Regions from separate parts of the Streptomyces sp. NPDC006140 genome, predicted to be linked through region 1. Evidence: riboswitches for the same ligand, from Rfam matches in the RefSeq annotation. Region 1 holds a riboswitch; each other region holds the start of a gene.
The links. Region 1 has a riboswitch for cyclic di-AMP ahead of ABZ386_RS06015 (C40 family peptidase). Riboswitches for the same ligand answer to the same signal wherever they lie in the genome.

Region 1 (3,540 bases):
GGACTCCAGGCTGATGAAATCCCGATAGGTCGGCGGCAGCACCCCGCGGTAGGCGTGCCACCAGTGGTGCCGGCCGTCGCTGTCCTCGGACCCCGCCAACACCATGAGCAACTCGCGAAGTTGGGAGTCTGCCACACCGTAGGCGTCGAGGAGTAACCGCACATCGGCCGGTTTCACCCCACTCGTGCCCGTCTCGATCCGGCTGACCTTCGACTGGTGCCAGCCCACCAGCCGGGCCGCCTCACCGCTGGTGAGCCCCGCCGAGGTGCGCAGCGCACGCAGTTCGGCGCCCAGTTTCCGCCGGCGCACCGCGGGACCGTGCTGCATGGCTCCTCCTTACTCCTTCCGAGCCACCCAAATACGGTCTCGCGTCGCAGAGTTCACCGCTTTGAGCGACAGATATATGCATATCTTGGTGGATCGCCGTCCTTCATGGGTGTTCTGGTGGCAGTCTGGCGACGAAGCACCAGTCCGGGACCGTACTCGAACCTTCCGCTCCGTGTCGGCCTGCGGTCCCGTGGGAAAGGGACGACGTCGCCATGGCAGACCATTTGGAAGCCTCCGTCACTCTGCCGAGCGATCCCGCCTCGGTCTCCGCAGCGCGCGCCTACGTGGTGGGCACGCTGGCGGAGTGGGGCCTGCCGGCGGACACGGAAGTGTCCGACACCATCCGGCTCATCATCTCCGAACTCGCCACCAACGCCGTCCAGCACACCTTCGGACAGTCGCCCACGTTCACGGTGGACGTCGAGCTCGACCGTGACGAGCACCTGCGCGTCGGTGTCACGGACAGCCACCCGCGCTTGCCCAGACGGCTCCCGGCCGCCGTCCAGCAGGACAACGGCCGCGGCCTGGCCATCATCCGCTGGCTGACCGCGGAGTACGGCGGCAGGCTCCGCGTCCGCCCCACCCGTGAGGGCGGCAAGACCATCTCCGTCGAACTCCCCTGGACGGTCCCGGCCCAGCCGGTGACGGCGGCGGGACAGCAGGAGCCGTAACGTCACAGCGGCGCATCCCCGGGCGTCTCGGGCACCGAAGCACCGGCCCGGCCCCCTGCGCGCCGGCCGCCACCGCCCGTGTCACCGGCGTCGCGCCGACGCCTCCCGACGCGGTGCCGTTCCCCGAAGCGGTGCCGTTCCCCGCAGCGCCGACGGCTGCCTGACGGTGTCCCGCAGCTGCGCCGGAACCCTGACGGTTCCCGACCGGGGTGAGGCCGGTTCCTCCGCCGTCCCGGCCGTCTCGTCACGCAGGCCCGCCCGCCGCACCAGCCGGGGGAGCAGCCCCCACAGGCCGACGCAGACCAGGAAGGTCGCCACGCTCGCGGCGATGCCGCCGGCCCGGCCGGTCGTCACATCGACCACCAGCAGCACGGAACCGCTGAACGCGAACACGAGCACGACCAGGCCGGTGGTGGCCAGGCGCGAGGAGACTTGCACGATGCGCGGCTTGGCGCCCTGCTGGAAGAGCGAGCGGTGCAGCGCGGCCGGCGCGGTGAACAGCGCCGCGGCCAGGACCGCCAGCAGCAGCGTGATGACGTAGGTGACGCGCTGGACCGTGTCGAGGTCCTCGAAGCGCGAGGTGAAGGCGAGCGACAGCAGGAAGGCGAAGAGGATCTGTACGCCCGTCTGGGTGACGCGGAGTTCCTGGAGCAGCTCGACGAAGTTGCGGTCGGCGCGCTGCAGCGGCGTCTCGTTGCGTGCGGTGCAGGGACGGTGCTCGGCCATGGGGGGACGGGTAACCACGTGAGCCCGTATCACGCTCCGGCGTGCGGCGGCGCGTCAGGACGCCGCCGCACGCCGGGCGGCTACTTCACGCGCCCGTACCAGACGCTCTTGGTCCAGATCTTCTGCAGCCGCACCACGTCCCCGGTCTTCGGGGCGTGCCAGAGCTTGTTCTTACCCGCGTAGATACCGACGTGGTACACGCTCTTGCCCGAGTGGAAGAACACCAGGTCCCCCGCCTTGCGGTTCTTGGCGGAGATGTGGCGGGTCTTGTTGTACTGCTGGGCGGCCGTGCGGGGCAGTTTCTTGCCGGCCTTCTTGAACGAGTACAGCGTGAGCCCGGAGCAGTCGAACCGGTGCGGCCCGGTGGCGCCGTACTTGTAGGGCGAGCCCTTCTTCGAGGCCGCGATCTGGAGTGCCTTCGTCGCAGGTGTGGCTGCCGCGGCCTCCGAGGAGAAGCCGGGGGCCACGATCGAGCCGCCCACCGCGGCGATGGTGAGGGCCGAGGCCGTTCCGGCCCGGGCCATGAGCGACGGGACACGATTGAGCGCAGTCATGCGCAACCCTTCGTCAGCCGCCTGTGAAGGATGACCTGTCGGATTCGGGCTGGCGAAGTTGCCCGGCCGCTGACGCGGCTTCACCCCAAGGGCTGCTCGGACCCGGTCATGGCGTGACCGTCCCGGCGACCCGTCGTGCTTGGGTCCTCCACTCCTGCCGATCCACTTCTGTCGACCGGTCATCCGGGCGGCGGCAGGACTCGGCGTCCGCCCGGATCGCCCCGCCGCTGTGGCGGGGGCTTGTCGTCAGACAGGGATCTTGACTCATGCTTGACCCGAAATCCCAACGGAACCGGGGATTTGTGTTGTTACTCACCACTCACCCGTTCGGGTGGACACGTCTGTGTTCGAGCCACCGTCTACTGCTCCGCGGACCTTCGGACCAGGCATGGAATGTCCCATTCCGCCCCACGGCTACGCGCGTTGCGCAACTGAGGGGGTCCAGAAAAAGGATCCCTGTCTACTCCGAACAGGGGTACGTCGTTCGGTCCGTTTCGACTCAGGCCCGGGACGCTCCGTCGGCAGAACGGGCGCCCGGGCCGTCGGATCCGCGTCAACGGCCGTCCGAGCCGCGTCAGCTGACGGACTCGGGCGGCAGCGTGAGCCTGGCCGTGCGCCGCTCACCGTCCAGCACGCGCAGGGCCCGGGCCAGCGTGCCGGCGTGCAGTTCCGTCTCGCCCCGCTGGTGCATCAGGGTCAACGCGTCACGCAGCGCGGTCGCCTTGCCGACCAGGGCCTGGGCGGCACGCAGCCCGCGGTAGGTGTCGCCGTGCAGCGCCGGATTGATCCGGCCGAGCAGGTCGACGACGTCGAGGTAACGGTCGATCAACTCCGCCTCGGCGCGCGTCAGCGCGGGCAGCGGCGGCAGTTCGGGCGGCAGCACCGGAGCCTCACCGCCCGGTCGGCGTGGCCAGGATGGCCTCGCGGTTGGGGAGGACCCGGTCCACCAGGCCGTACTCCACCGCCTCCTGGGCGGTGAGGATCTTGTCCCGCTCGATGTCCGCGCCGACCTGCTCCGGGGTGCGGCCCGTGTGCCGCGCGAGCAGCTCCTCCATGCGCGTCCGGATGCGCGTCAACTCGTCGGCCTGGATCGCCAGATCGCTGGCCTGGCCGTGGACCGGTTCGGGCAGCGACGGCTGATGGATCACCAGACGCGCGCCGGGGAGCACGGATCGCTTGCCGGGCGTGCCCGCGGACAGCAGCACCGAGGCGGCCGCGCCGGCCTGGCCGAGGCAGATCGTCTCCACGTCACAGGTGACGTA
Region 2 (3,540 bases), on a different contig from region 1:
GACCGCCTCCAGGCACGGCACCGGGTCGGCCTCCCGGAACCAGGCCGGCGCGTCCAGGTGGAACCGCTCCTTGACCCGGCGCGCCTGCCCGGCGAGCTCCGCGGGCAGGGCGGCCTGCACCTTCAGCTGGGCGCTGGCCAGTACCGCGCCGAGCCCCAGGTCCCGCGCGGGGCCGGGCATCCCGGCGAGGAACAGCGACCCGGCCTCGGCGTCGGTCAGGCCGGTCAGCCGCGTCCGGTACCCGTCGACCAGCCGGTAGCCGCCCTCGGGCCCCCGGTCGGCACAGACCGGCACACCCGCCGCGCCCAGCGCCTCGACGTCCCGGTAGACCGTCCGCACCGACACCTCCAGCTCGGCGGCCAGCTCGAGCGCGGTCATGCGCCCGCGGTTCTGGAGCAGCAGGAGCAGGGAGAGGAGCCGGTCGGCGCGCATGGGGGCCATTGTGCGGTGTCCGGGGGCGTACCTGACAGGAGATGTCAGGTACGCGGATCAGGCTGGGTCCCAGACGCCTTCACGGCCCGCCCGGGCCCCTGACGAGAGGACCGCCCATGCCCGGCTCCCGTACCACCGCCACCACGGGTCACTTCACTTTCGCCGACTGGCAGGAACGCGCGCTCGGCCCGGGCGAGGACACGCACCCCCGGCTCGCCCACGCCTCGGTCCGCAACACGTTCAGCGGCGGCATCGAGGCGGCCGGGACGATCTGCGAGTACACCATCGTCTACACCACCCCCAAGACCGGCTCCTTCGCCGGCATGGAGCTGCTCACCGGCCGCCTCGACGGGCGGGAGGGGAGCTTCGCCGTCGAGGAACGCGGGTGGTTCGGCGAGGACGGAACCGTGCACTGCGCCTTCGAGGTGGTGGAGGGCTCGGGCAGTGGGGAGCTGTCCGGGCTGAAGGGGAAGGGCGGCTTCACCGCGCGGCAGGGGGAGGCGGCGGTGGCGTACCGGTTCGAGTACGAGCTGGGATGAGACCGGGCGGACCGGAACTTCGTGGCTCGGGGTAACGGGCTCTGTGTACAGTGGTGCCGCCTCGCGTACGGCGTCGTAGTACGCGCGCCTCCTTAGCTCAGCTGGCCAGAGCAACGCACTTGTAATGCGTAGGTCGTCGGTTCGAATCCGACAGGGGGCTCTGCTGGAACCCCAGGTCAGATGTGTTCTGACCTGGGGTTTTGTCGTCAGTGGATGTGGCGACTCGGACGTTTCCTGACCTGTCCGTGTGCGTGATCAGGACCAGATGTAGGTCATCACCACGAAGATCACGACGAGAAGTCCGAGGGTCACCCCTCCAGCGGTGGTCATAGCCTCGTAGTAGGAGGCTTCCTCCATCACCCTGTGGGCGATGCCCGCAGCACCACCACCGATGATCGCAAGGAGGACTGCGACCCGGGCGTCGTGCAGCTTGTTCCTCGGGGGCTTGTCCCCGGGCCCAGAGAGCTGCGGACCGTCGTGCGTTGCCGTCATGGCTCGCTGCCTTCGTCAGTCGCCTGTGAAGGATGACCTGTCGGATTCGGACTGGCGAAGTTGTCCGGCCGCTGATGCGGCTTCACCCCAAGGGCTGCTCGGTCGGCCATGGCGTGGTCGGGGCCGGCGACCCGTCTTGCTCGGGTCCTCCACTCCTGCCGCTCCATGGATGCAACTGTGACATCCGGACGCCGGCAGGACTCGGCTTACGCCCGGACCGCCCCGTCGTCTGTAACGGGGGCTTGTCGTCAAAGAGATCGTGACTCAGGCCACGCCGAATATCCCAACTCAGACGGGCATTTGTGGGCTTGGTCACCAGCCCTCCATACGGGTGACCGTCAGTGGGATCACCGCTGCTCAGAGGCTAGTTGGCGCATTTTTGGAGTCCTTGATCAGTCCCGTTTGACGAGGGCCCGGTACATCATCTGGAGGGCTCCGCTCGGCGTCGATCGGCCTGCTGTCGATTGACGGAACATCAGATGAACGACTCGCACACGTGCTTGATGTCCGCTCCGGGCTGGTGTTCATGACGACCTGAGGCGGCGCCGGGCGCATGTTTGCGCCCAAGGAGTCGTGCTCCGGCGTGAGAGCCCCCCGGGGGCCCTTGCGTTGTCCAGGTCAGATCTTTCCCGACCTGGGTTTCCTCAGCCGCCGTGCGATTTCCAGCTGGTCGTCATCCAGGGGGCGGCCGTCCTCGATCTCCCACAGGGCGTTCTGGAGGAGGCGGCCGAGGGTCCAGGCCCGGGCTCGGGGGCGGTCCAGGGTGAGGATGTCGGTCATGGCGTCGAAGCGCCAGAGGATGTCGTCGGGGTCGTAGCGGTTGTCGAGGGCCGGCCAGAGTTCGAAGCCGGGGTCGCCTGCCAGGGGCTTGGGGTCGATGGCGAGCCAGGGGGCGCGGTCGGAGGACAGCACGTTCTCGTCGTGCAGGTCCCAGTGGAGGAGGCGGTCGCCCGGTTCGTCCACGACCTCGCGGACGGCGGCCGCGCAGTCCGCGATCAGGGCGCGGGCCTCGGGGTCGGGGATGCGGGGCAGCGCCCACGGGGTCTGGTCGAGCATGGCGCGGGCGATGTCGCCGAGGCGCCGCAGGCCGGGCGGGGCGGGGAAGGAGGTGAGGTGGGCGAGGAGTTCGGCGATGGTGACGACGGCCTGGTGGGGGTCCGGGACGTGGGACAGCATCCGGGTCTCGTCGAGACGCTCCAGCAGCATGGTGCCGGTGGGCTCGTCGTGGTCGAGGAGGCGGACGGCTCCGTCGCCGTCCCAGGCCCGCAGGGCGACCGGTTCGCCTTCGCTCTCCTCGTCGAGGAGCTGGAGTTTGAGGACCGCGGTGGTGCCGTCGCGGCGGACGACCGGGAGGACCAGGGCGGAGACGCCGTGCATGGGCGGTCCGTCGGGTGCCAGCTCCCAGCGGTCGAGGAAGCCGGCCGTCAGGTCGGGCAGTCCGGCGATGAAGGCGCGGCCGGCCTCGCCGTTGAACTTCTCCTGTGATGCCGCCAGTTCACGGGGAATGTCGATCACTTTCGGCACGGTAGTGGGGGTGTGCCGGGTGGGTCATGTGAATTTGCCCGGCCGGTGAAGCGGCGTGGCGGGGGAGTCGCCCGACCGCCCCGCCGGGTGCCGAGGGCGCCGGGCGGGCGGCGTGCGTCAGGGTTCCAGGGCTGTGCGTCAGGGTTCCGGGACTGCGCGTCAGGGCCCGAGGACTGCGCGTCAGGGCTCCAGGACCACCTTGCCCGTCGTCCCCCGGGTCTCCAGCGCGCGGTGCGCGACCGCGGCGTCGGCGAGGGGGAAGCGGTGGACGGCCGGGGTGAGGCGGCCCGCGGCGGCCTCGGTGAGGGCGCGCAGTTCGAGGATGCGGACGGGGTCGGGGCCGCCGGCCTTCTGGAGCATGACGGGGCCGAGGACCTGCTCGGAGACGCCGTCGACGAGGTAGGGCTCGCCGTCGTGGAGGCCCTCGCCGGACCAGCCGAAGACGATGTGCCTGCCGCCCGGGCCCAGGAGGGCGACGGCCTCGCGGGCCGCGTCGCCGCCCACGCCGTCGAAGACGACGGTGGCGGTCCGGCCGCCGAGGTGGGCGCGGACC
Region 3 (3,540 bases), on a different contig from region 1:
CCTCCCCGAGGACGTCGAGCCAGGGGGCGTCGAAGGCGGCGGCGACCGCCAGGGCGGCCGTCGCCGTCCCGACCGCGCCGAACACGGTCGCCCAGCGCCGCCCGTCGTAACGGCGCCGGGGCCAGAAGAGCTCCGCCGTGAACAGGGCCACGCAGCAGACCGCGGTGAGCACGAGCAGCGTGACGGTGACCCTGCCGAGGACGTCGTGGTCCTCGTCGTTCCACAGGTACAGACGGCCGCTGCCGGCGCTGAGGAGCCTCGCCCCGGCCAGCGCCGAGACGGCGAGCGCCCCGCCCAGGAGCCAGTGGTCCCCGGGCCCCTCGGCCACCTGCCGCGGCTCGAAGCGGAACAGGGCGAGGCAGTAGAGCACGAGCCCCAGCCAGAACAGCGTCAGGGCCGCGTGCGCGAGCCAGGCCACCGACTCGGCGGCGGCGAGCGTGGCACCGAGCACGGCGAGGCCCTGGGTGGCCACGCAGCGCAGGAACACGGTCCCGTGCCGCTCCCTGGCCGCCGCGACGAGCAGCACGGCCCAGAGCGGCGCGGCGAGCGCCAGCAGCGCCGCGGCCGGGCGCTGCAGGCCGGCCGCGGAGAAGCCGGTGCCGGTGACGGCGGTCGCGGCCACCCAGGTGAGCGCCGCCGCCGATGCCCTCCGCCAGGCCGGCCGAGGCAGCCGCAGCAGGGCGTGCGCGACCGCCCCCAGCCAGCCCGCGCAGGCCAGGGCGAGGGCGATCCGGGACAGAACCTCGTACCCCGCCGAGTCGAGACCGACCGACAAGGTGCCGGTCGTCAGGGCGTAGGTCGCCCACAAGGTGACATACGGGGAGGGGTCGGACATGGCCCCGATGCTAGAGAGCGCCGCGCACAGGACGAGAGGGGCACGCGCGCGTGCCCCTCAAAAACGTCCAGGACTTCTCAGGCGGGCCGCACCACGCTGTGGATCGCCGACTCGCCGTCGTAGTAGATCGACTCCTCGCGCACGTAGGTGCCGGGCTTCGGGGCGTGGATCATCATGCCGTTGCCGATGTACATGCCCACATGGGTGACGTCGTCGTAGAAGAAGACCAGGTCACCGGGCTGGGCCTGGGAGAGGGGGACCGTGGTGCCGGCGGTCACCTGGTCGTAGGTCGTGCGCGGCAGGGTCACCCCGGCGGCCTTCCACGCGGCCTGGGTGAGGCCGGAGCAGTCGTAGGAGCCGGGACCGACGGCGCCCCACACGTACGGCTTGCCGATCTGGGCGCGGGCGAAGGCGAGGGCCTTCTCGGCCTTGGTGGCGTACGAGGAGTCGGCCGGGGCGGTCGAGGAGGTGCCGGAGCCCGGCGCCGGGGAGCCGCTCTCCTGCTGCTGGGGAGCCTGGTCCTGGGCCTGCTGCTGGGCGGCCTGCTTCCGGGCCAGCTCGGCGGCCTTGCGGGCGGCCTCCTGCTGCTTCTGCTTCTCGATCGCCGCCAGTCGCGCCTTCTCCTCGGCGGTCAGCTGCGACAGCAGCTGGCGTGCGTCGGCGAGCTTCCGCTGGACGGTGGCCTTGGCGGTCTTCAGGTCGCCCTGGGACTCGGTGAGCGTCGTGAGGCTCTCCGTGGCCTCCTGGCGCTTCTTCATCGTCTCGGACTGCTGGGTGACGTAGTCGTCGACCGCGACCTTCTGACGGCCGGTCATCCGGTCCATCAGCTGCGTCTGGTCGAAGTAGTCCTGCGGGGTGTCCGCGAGCAGGAACGTCGCCGTGTCCGGGGCGGAGGCGCCGGTGCGGTACTGGGCGGCGGCGAAGGAACCCAGCTCCTCCCGCGCCTCGTTGAGCTTCTGGGTGCGCTGGGCGACGTCGTCGAGGAGGGTGTCGACGCGCTTGCGCTGCTTCGCGGTCTTCTCCTTGGCCGCGTTGTACTTGTCGGTCGCCGACTCGGCCTGGCGGTACAGGTCGCCGACCTTCTTCTCGACTTCCTCCAGGCTGGGCTTCTCGTCGGCCTCGGGGGCTGCGTTGGCCGACTGGGACAGCAGGGCCACGGAGGTGAGGGCCGCCGTTGCGAGGGCGGGGGTCCGTATGCCTGCCACGCGCGTACCCGTAGGACGCGACTTGCGGTGCGACGCCAAGGGAGGCGACTCCTTCCATGCTCCGCCTACCGGGTTAGCTGTCGGGTTCGGGCGGGTATCTCGGAAGGGTTGCCCTACGGCCTGCTCCGCTAGGGGAGTCGGGCCGATTCACCCCAAGGTCTCGGTGGGTCCCCGGCTCCGGCTGCTCGGCGGCGCGCCGGACTCGGCGGAGGCCGCGCGGCCCGGCGACGTTCGCCGGTGGGGGTCATGCGGCCCGTTCGCACCGTAGCCAACTCGTGTGGCTCCTGTGAAGGTTGATGGGTGATATGCCCGATACATTTTCGTGACCTTATTCATGGGCGTCGCCGAGAGTGGGCGATCAAGGGGGATTGGTCACGGGTTATCCGCGATTGTGATGCCGTCGCGGGGTGTGATCACGCCACGCTGGAGGGTGACAACGCGCCCCCGGGTGGTCGGCGGGGGCCCGGGTCGGGGCGATGTTCTCAGGGCGGCGGCGGGCTGTCAGTGGGGCGCCCTAGACTCGGAGAGCGATGAGCAGCCTCTTTGACGACAGCTTCCTGGCGGACCTCCAGGCCCAGCGGGGCCCCGCGGACGAGCCCCCGCCGCCGCCCGAGGACGATCACGCTCCGGAGTCGATTCCGGACGATCTGTTCGGCGGGAAGTTCGACGTGCCGCCGGACCGGGACGCCTACTACCGCGACGGCGCCCCACGCCCGGTCGTGGACACGGCCGCCCTCCTGGAGGGGCTGAACGACAACCAGCGCGCCGCCGTCGTCCACTCCGGCTCCCCGCTGCTCATCGTGGCCGGCGCCGGCTCCGGCAAGACCCGTGTGCTCACGCACCGCATCGCCCACCTGCTCGCCGAGCGCGGCGTGCACCCGGGCCAGATCCTCGCGATCACCTTCACCAACAAGGCCGCCGGGGAGATGAAGGAGCGCGTCGAGCAGCTCGTCGGTCCGCGCGCCAACGCCATGTGGGTGATGACCTTCCACAGCGCGTGCGTGCGCATCCTGCGCCGGGAGAGCAAGAAGCTCGGCTTCACGTCCTCGTTCTCGATCTACGACGCCGCCGACTCCAAGCGTCTGATGGCCCTGGTCTGCCGCGACCTGGACCTCGACCCCAAGCGTTTCCCGCCCAAGTCCTTCAGCGCCAAGATCAGCAACCTGAAGAACGAGCTGATCGACGAGGAGGACTTCGCCGCCCAGGCCTCCGACGGCTTCGAGAAGACCCTCGCCCAGGCCTACGCGATGTACCAGTCGCGGCTGCGCGAGGCGAACGCCCTCGACTTCGACGACCTGATCATGACGACGGTCAACCTGCTCCGCGCCTTCCCGGACGTCGCCGAGCACTACCGCCGCCGCTTCCGGCACGTGCTGGTCGACGAGTACCAGGACACCAACCACGCCCAGTACGCCCTGGTCCGCGAGCTGGTCGGCACCACCGAGCACCCCGTCGACGTGCCGCCCGAGGCCGAGATCCCGCCCGCCGAGCTGTGCGTGG
Region 4 (3,540 bases), on a different contig from region 1:
CGCCGTAGCCGGCGTAGTACGTCGTGAGGTGGTCGTACTCCTCCAGCGCCCCGCCGCGCGGCGTCGCGAAGAGGTCGTCCGGGGAGCGGACGTCGGTGGCGTTCCAGAAGTTGTTGAGGTCCGAGACCCGGTCGTTGACCCCGCCCGCGGAGACGGGGGTGGCGGTGTAGGCGAGGACGTACGGGCCCTCGAGCCGCCGCCTGAACCAGACCGTCGCCCCGCTCGGCACGTCGATCTCCAGGACGCCGCGCGAGGCGGTGACGCTGCCGCCGCCCTGCAGTTCGGTCGCCCACTGGCCGAGGCCGCGGCGGAAGTCGTCGTGGGCGATGAGCCGACGATGACCGGGCACGGCGTGTGCGGCCGTCGTCGGGGCGAGGACCGCCAGGGCGGCTCCGGCGGCCAGGGTTCCGAACGCTCTGCGGGTGGTCGGCATGGGACACAGCTCCTTCAGAAAGCGCTTGCACTCACAACGGGATCACTGTGTCCCAACTGCCGTTTCCTGTCGATCCCTTGAACCGGTCGACGGAACGCGCGCACACCGAAGGCCGGACCCGGGGATCGAGGTCCGGCCTTCGGTGGCGTGTCAGGCAGGTGGTCGTGCGTCGGTCAGCCGACGGAGACGCCGTGGGAGCGCAGGAAGGCGACCGGGTCCACGTCCGAGCCGTAGTCCGGCGTGGTGCGGATCTCGAAGTGCAGGTGCGGTCCGGTGACGTTGCCGGTGGCGCCGGACAGGCCGACCTGCTGCCCGGCGGTCACGGTCTGGCCGGCCGAGACGGAGAGCTGGGACAGGTGGGCGTACTGGGCGTAGTAGCCGTCGTTCAGCTTGATGACGACCTGGTTGCCGTACGCGCCGCCCCAGCCGGCGGAGACGACCGTGCCCGCGCCGACGGCCTTGAGGGAGGTGCCGGTCGGGACGACGAAGTCGACACCGGTGTGGTAGCCGCTGGACCACATGCTGCCGGACATGCGGTACGGGGTGCCGACGGTGGCACCGTCCACCGGGGCGGTGTAGCCACTGGCGTTGCTCTCGGCGGCCGGCTTGGCGGCGGCGGGCTTCGCGGCGGTCTCCGCCTTCGCGGCCGGCTTGGGCGCGGAGGACTTCTTCGCGGGCTTCCCGGCCGAGGCCTTCGGCGCGGACGCCTTGGGCGCGCTCGTCGCCGCCTTCTTGCCGATCGAGAGCTTCAGGCCGGGGTGGATCAGCGACGGGTCGTCGCCGACGGCGTCGCGGTTGTCCGCGTAGAGCTTCTTCCAGCCGCCGCTGACGTGCTGCTCGTCGGCGATCTTCGCGAGGTAGTCACCGGCCTTCACGGTGTACGTGTGCGCGCCCGTGGCCTTTTCGGGGGACTTCTTCTCGGCGGCCGGAGCGGACTGGACGGCCTTTTCCGGGGCCGACTGCGGGGTGGCGGCGTGGGCGCCGGCGGCCCCCATGAACGGAAGGGCGAGAGCGGCCCCGCCGGTTCCGGCGACGGCGATGGAGCGGGTGAAACGCTGGGTCTTCGGGCGGCGGTGCTTACCCTTCGCGGGCATGGCGAATTCCTCTCCGGCGCCTACGAGGTGAGCTGTCGGGTGCGGGCTGGAGATGCCCGGCCGCGCCGAGGCGCGGCTTAACCCCAAGCCGTTCCGGGAACCGGAACAGGCGTCGTACCTGTGGGTCCCCCGCTCCTGCCGTACACGGGTCAGTGTGTGCGGGCTCCGGGCGGCGGCAGGATTAGGCGTCCGTCCGGATTGGTGTGGAACGTAAGCGACCAAGACGCAACGGGACAAGCTTGTGGTTGCCTGTGACGGCGTTTTTCTTGACGCGTCGCCACATTTCCCGTCACCGAGCGTGGATTACCGATCTCCCGCTTTCCGCAATGGCCCTGAATAGCGCCGGAATTACGTGAACATGGCGACAACACATCGTCACGAATATGACGATGGTCACGCACCCCGACCACATCTCCTTTACGATCGGGGCACGTTATATCCAAACGACCGAACCGACCTATTCGGACAAGAACGGCTACTTGCACTTAAGCCGGACGACAGTGGCGTCCAGGTCCCCGCGCAGAGCGACCCGCAGCCCGTGGTGCAGCAGTACGGCACCACGGTGAACTTCGCCCGTTTCGAGGCATTCGTACACCGCTGCCGGATCGAGGCCCCGCAGCCGCAGCGCCGGCACGGGCTCGCCGTACCGCTGCGCCTGGAGCCAGGCCAGGACCACGGTCTCGTCGCCGAGGACGTACTGCACCGCGCTCAGGCCGCCCTCCGGGAGCCGCAGCCGGTAGAGGTCGCCGCGTTGCACCACGGGCCGGATCTCCTTGTAGAGCTCCACCCATTCCCTCGCCTCGGCGAGCTCCTCCGGCGTCCACTTCGTGAGGTCCCCACCGACCCCGAGCACCCCGGCCATGGCGCTGACGAACCGGAACCGCAGGGAGCTGGCACGGTGGTTGAGCATGGCGTTCGGGCTGTCGGTGACCCAGGCGGCCATCACGCGCGCGGGGTGGAGCTGGCTGAAGCCGTGCTGGATGGCGAGCCGGTCGAGCGGGTCGGTGTTGTCGGAGGTCCACACCTGGTCCGTGCGACTCAGCACCCCGAGGTCGATCCGGCCGCCGCCGCCCGAGCAGGACTCGAAGGCGACGCCCGGGTGGGCGGCCCGCAGCCGGTCCAGCAGGGCGTACAGGGCGTGCACGTGGTCGACCCAGAGCCGCTGCGGGTAGGGGTCGTCCGGCCAGCCGGCGTCGGTGAAGCAGCGGTTGAAGTCCCACTTGACGTAGTCGATCGGGGCGCTGGAGAGGAGCCCGTCGAGCTGCTCCCACAGGTACTGCTGGACGTCCTCCCGGGCCAGGTTCAGTACGAGCTGATTGCGGAACTCCGTCCGCTTTCGTCCCGGTTGGTACTGCACCCAGTCGGGGTGGGCCCGGTACAGCTCGCTGTCCGGGTTGACCATCTCGGGCTCGACCCAGATGCCGAACTGCATGCCGAGCCCGTGCACCTGGTCGGCGAGCGGCTTCAGCCCGCCGGGGAAGCGGTCGGGGTTGGGCGTCCAGTCGCCGAGCCCGGCCCGGTCGCTGGTGCGCGCCCCGAACCAGCCGTCGTCGACCACGAACAGCTCGACACCCATGGCGGCGGCCCGCTCGGCGAGCGCCCGCTGCTGCTCCTCGGAGATGTCGAACTCGGTGGCCTCCCAGGAGTTGAACAGCACCGGCCGGTCCCGGTCGGCGTCCGGGATCACATGGGCCCGCTGATAGGCGTGCCAGGCCCGGCTCGCCCCGCCGAAGCCGCCGTCGGTCCAGAGCCCGGCGAAGACGGGGGTCGTGTACGACTCCCCCGTGCCCAGCGTCAGCAGGCCCGAGTCGTCGTGGCCGGCGCCGCCGGTGATCTGCACGCGCGCGTCCGGGAGTTGGGCGACGGAGATCCGCCAGGAGCCGGACCAGCCCAGGGCGCAGCCGTAGACCTCGCCGCGCTCCTCGGTCGCGTCGGTGTCGAGCGCGACCCACGGCAGGTGCTGGTGGGAGGTGTGGCCGCGGCGGCTGCCGATCACCTTCTCGCCGTGGGTGA

Region 2: another riboswitch for cyclic di-AMP. It lies ahead of ABZ386_RS25630 (hypothetical protein); the one in region 1 lies ahead of ABZ386_RS06015 (C40 family peptidase).
Region 3: another riboswitch for cyclic di-AMP. It lies ahead of ABZ386_RS27920 (NlpC/P60 family protein); the one in region 1 lies ahead of ABZ386_RS06015 (C40 family peptidase).
Region 4: another riboswitch for cyclic di-AMP. It lies ahead of ABZ386_RS11365 (peptidoglycan DD-metalloendopeptidase family protein); the one in region 1 lies ahead of ABZ386_RS06015 (C40 family peptidase).

What each region holds. Positions count from the first base shown of each region.
Region 1 covers NZ_JBEXTS010000002.1:169,209-172,748, forward strand. Annotated here, with positions in the region: gene ABZ386_RS06000 (helix-turn-helix transcriptional regulator) at 1-327, opposite strand, end outside; gene ABZ386_RS06005 (ATP-binding protein) at 540-998, shown strand; gene ABZ386_RS06010 (DUF6328 family protein) at 1,080-1,724, opposite strand; gene ABZ386_RS06015 (C40 family peptidase) at 1,805-2,278, opposite strand; cyclic di-AMP (ydaO/yuaA leader) riboswitch at 2,282-2,494, opposite strand; gene ABZ386_RS06020 (hypothetical protein) at 2,853-3,161, opposite strand; gene ABZ386_RS06025 (ATP-dependent Clp protease proteolytic subunit) at 3,169-3,540, opposite strand, start outside.
Region 2 covers NZ_JBEXTS010000010.1:229,469-233,008, reverse strand. Annotated here, with positions in the region: gene ABZ386_RS25645 (WYL domain-containing protein) at 1-432, opposite strand, end outside; gene ABZ386_RS25640 (DUF3224 domain-containing protein) at 549-971, shown strand; tRNA gene ABZ386_RS25635 (tRNA-Thr) at 1,058-1,131, shown strand; gene ABZ386_RS25630 (hypothetical protein) at 1,227-1,463, opposite strand; cyclic di-AMP (ydaO/yuaA leader) riboswitch at 1,469-1,650, opposite strand; gene ABZ386_RS25625 (aminoglycoside phosphotransferase family protein) at 2,082-2,978, opposite strand; gene ABZ386_RS25620 (zinc-binding dehydrogenase) at 3,168-3,540, opposite strand, start outside.
Region 3 covers NZ_JBEXTS010000011.1:327,999-331,538, forward strand. Annotated here, with positions in the region: gene ABZ386_RS27915 (hypothetical protein) at 1-835, opposite strand, end outside; gene ABZ386_RS27920 (NlpC/P60 family protein) at 913-2,079, opposite strand; cyclic di-AMP (ydaO/yuaA leader) riboswitch at 2,088-2,258, opposite strand; gene pcrA (DNA helicase PcrA) at 2,571-3,540, shown strand, end outside.
Region 4 covers NZ_JBEXTS010000003.1:425,533-429,072, reverse strand. Annotated here, with positions in the region: gene ABZ386_RS11370 (DUF6250 domain-containing protein) at 1-433, opposite strand, end outside; gene ABZ386_RS11365 (peptidoglycan DD-metalloendopeptidase family protein) at 607-1,527, opposite strand; cyclic di-AMP (ydaO/yuaA leader) riboswitch at 1,532-1,692, opposite strand; gene ABZ386_RS11360 (alpha-galactosidase) at 2,003-3,540, opposite strand, start outside.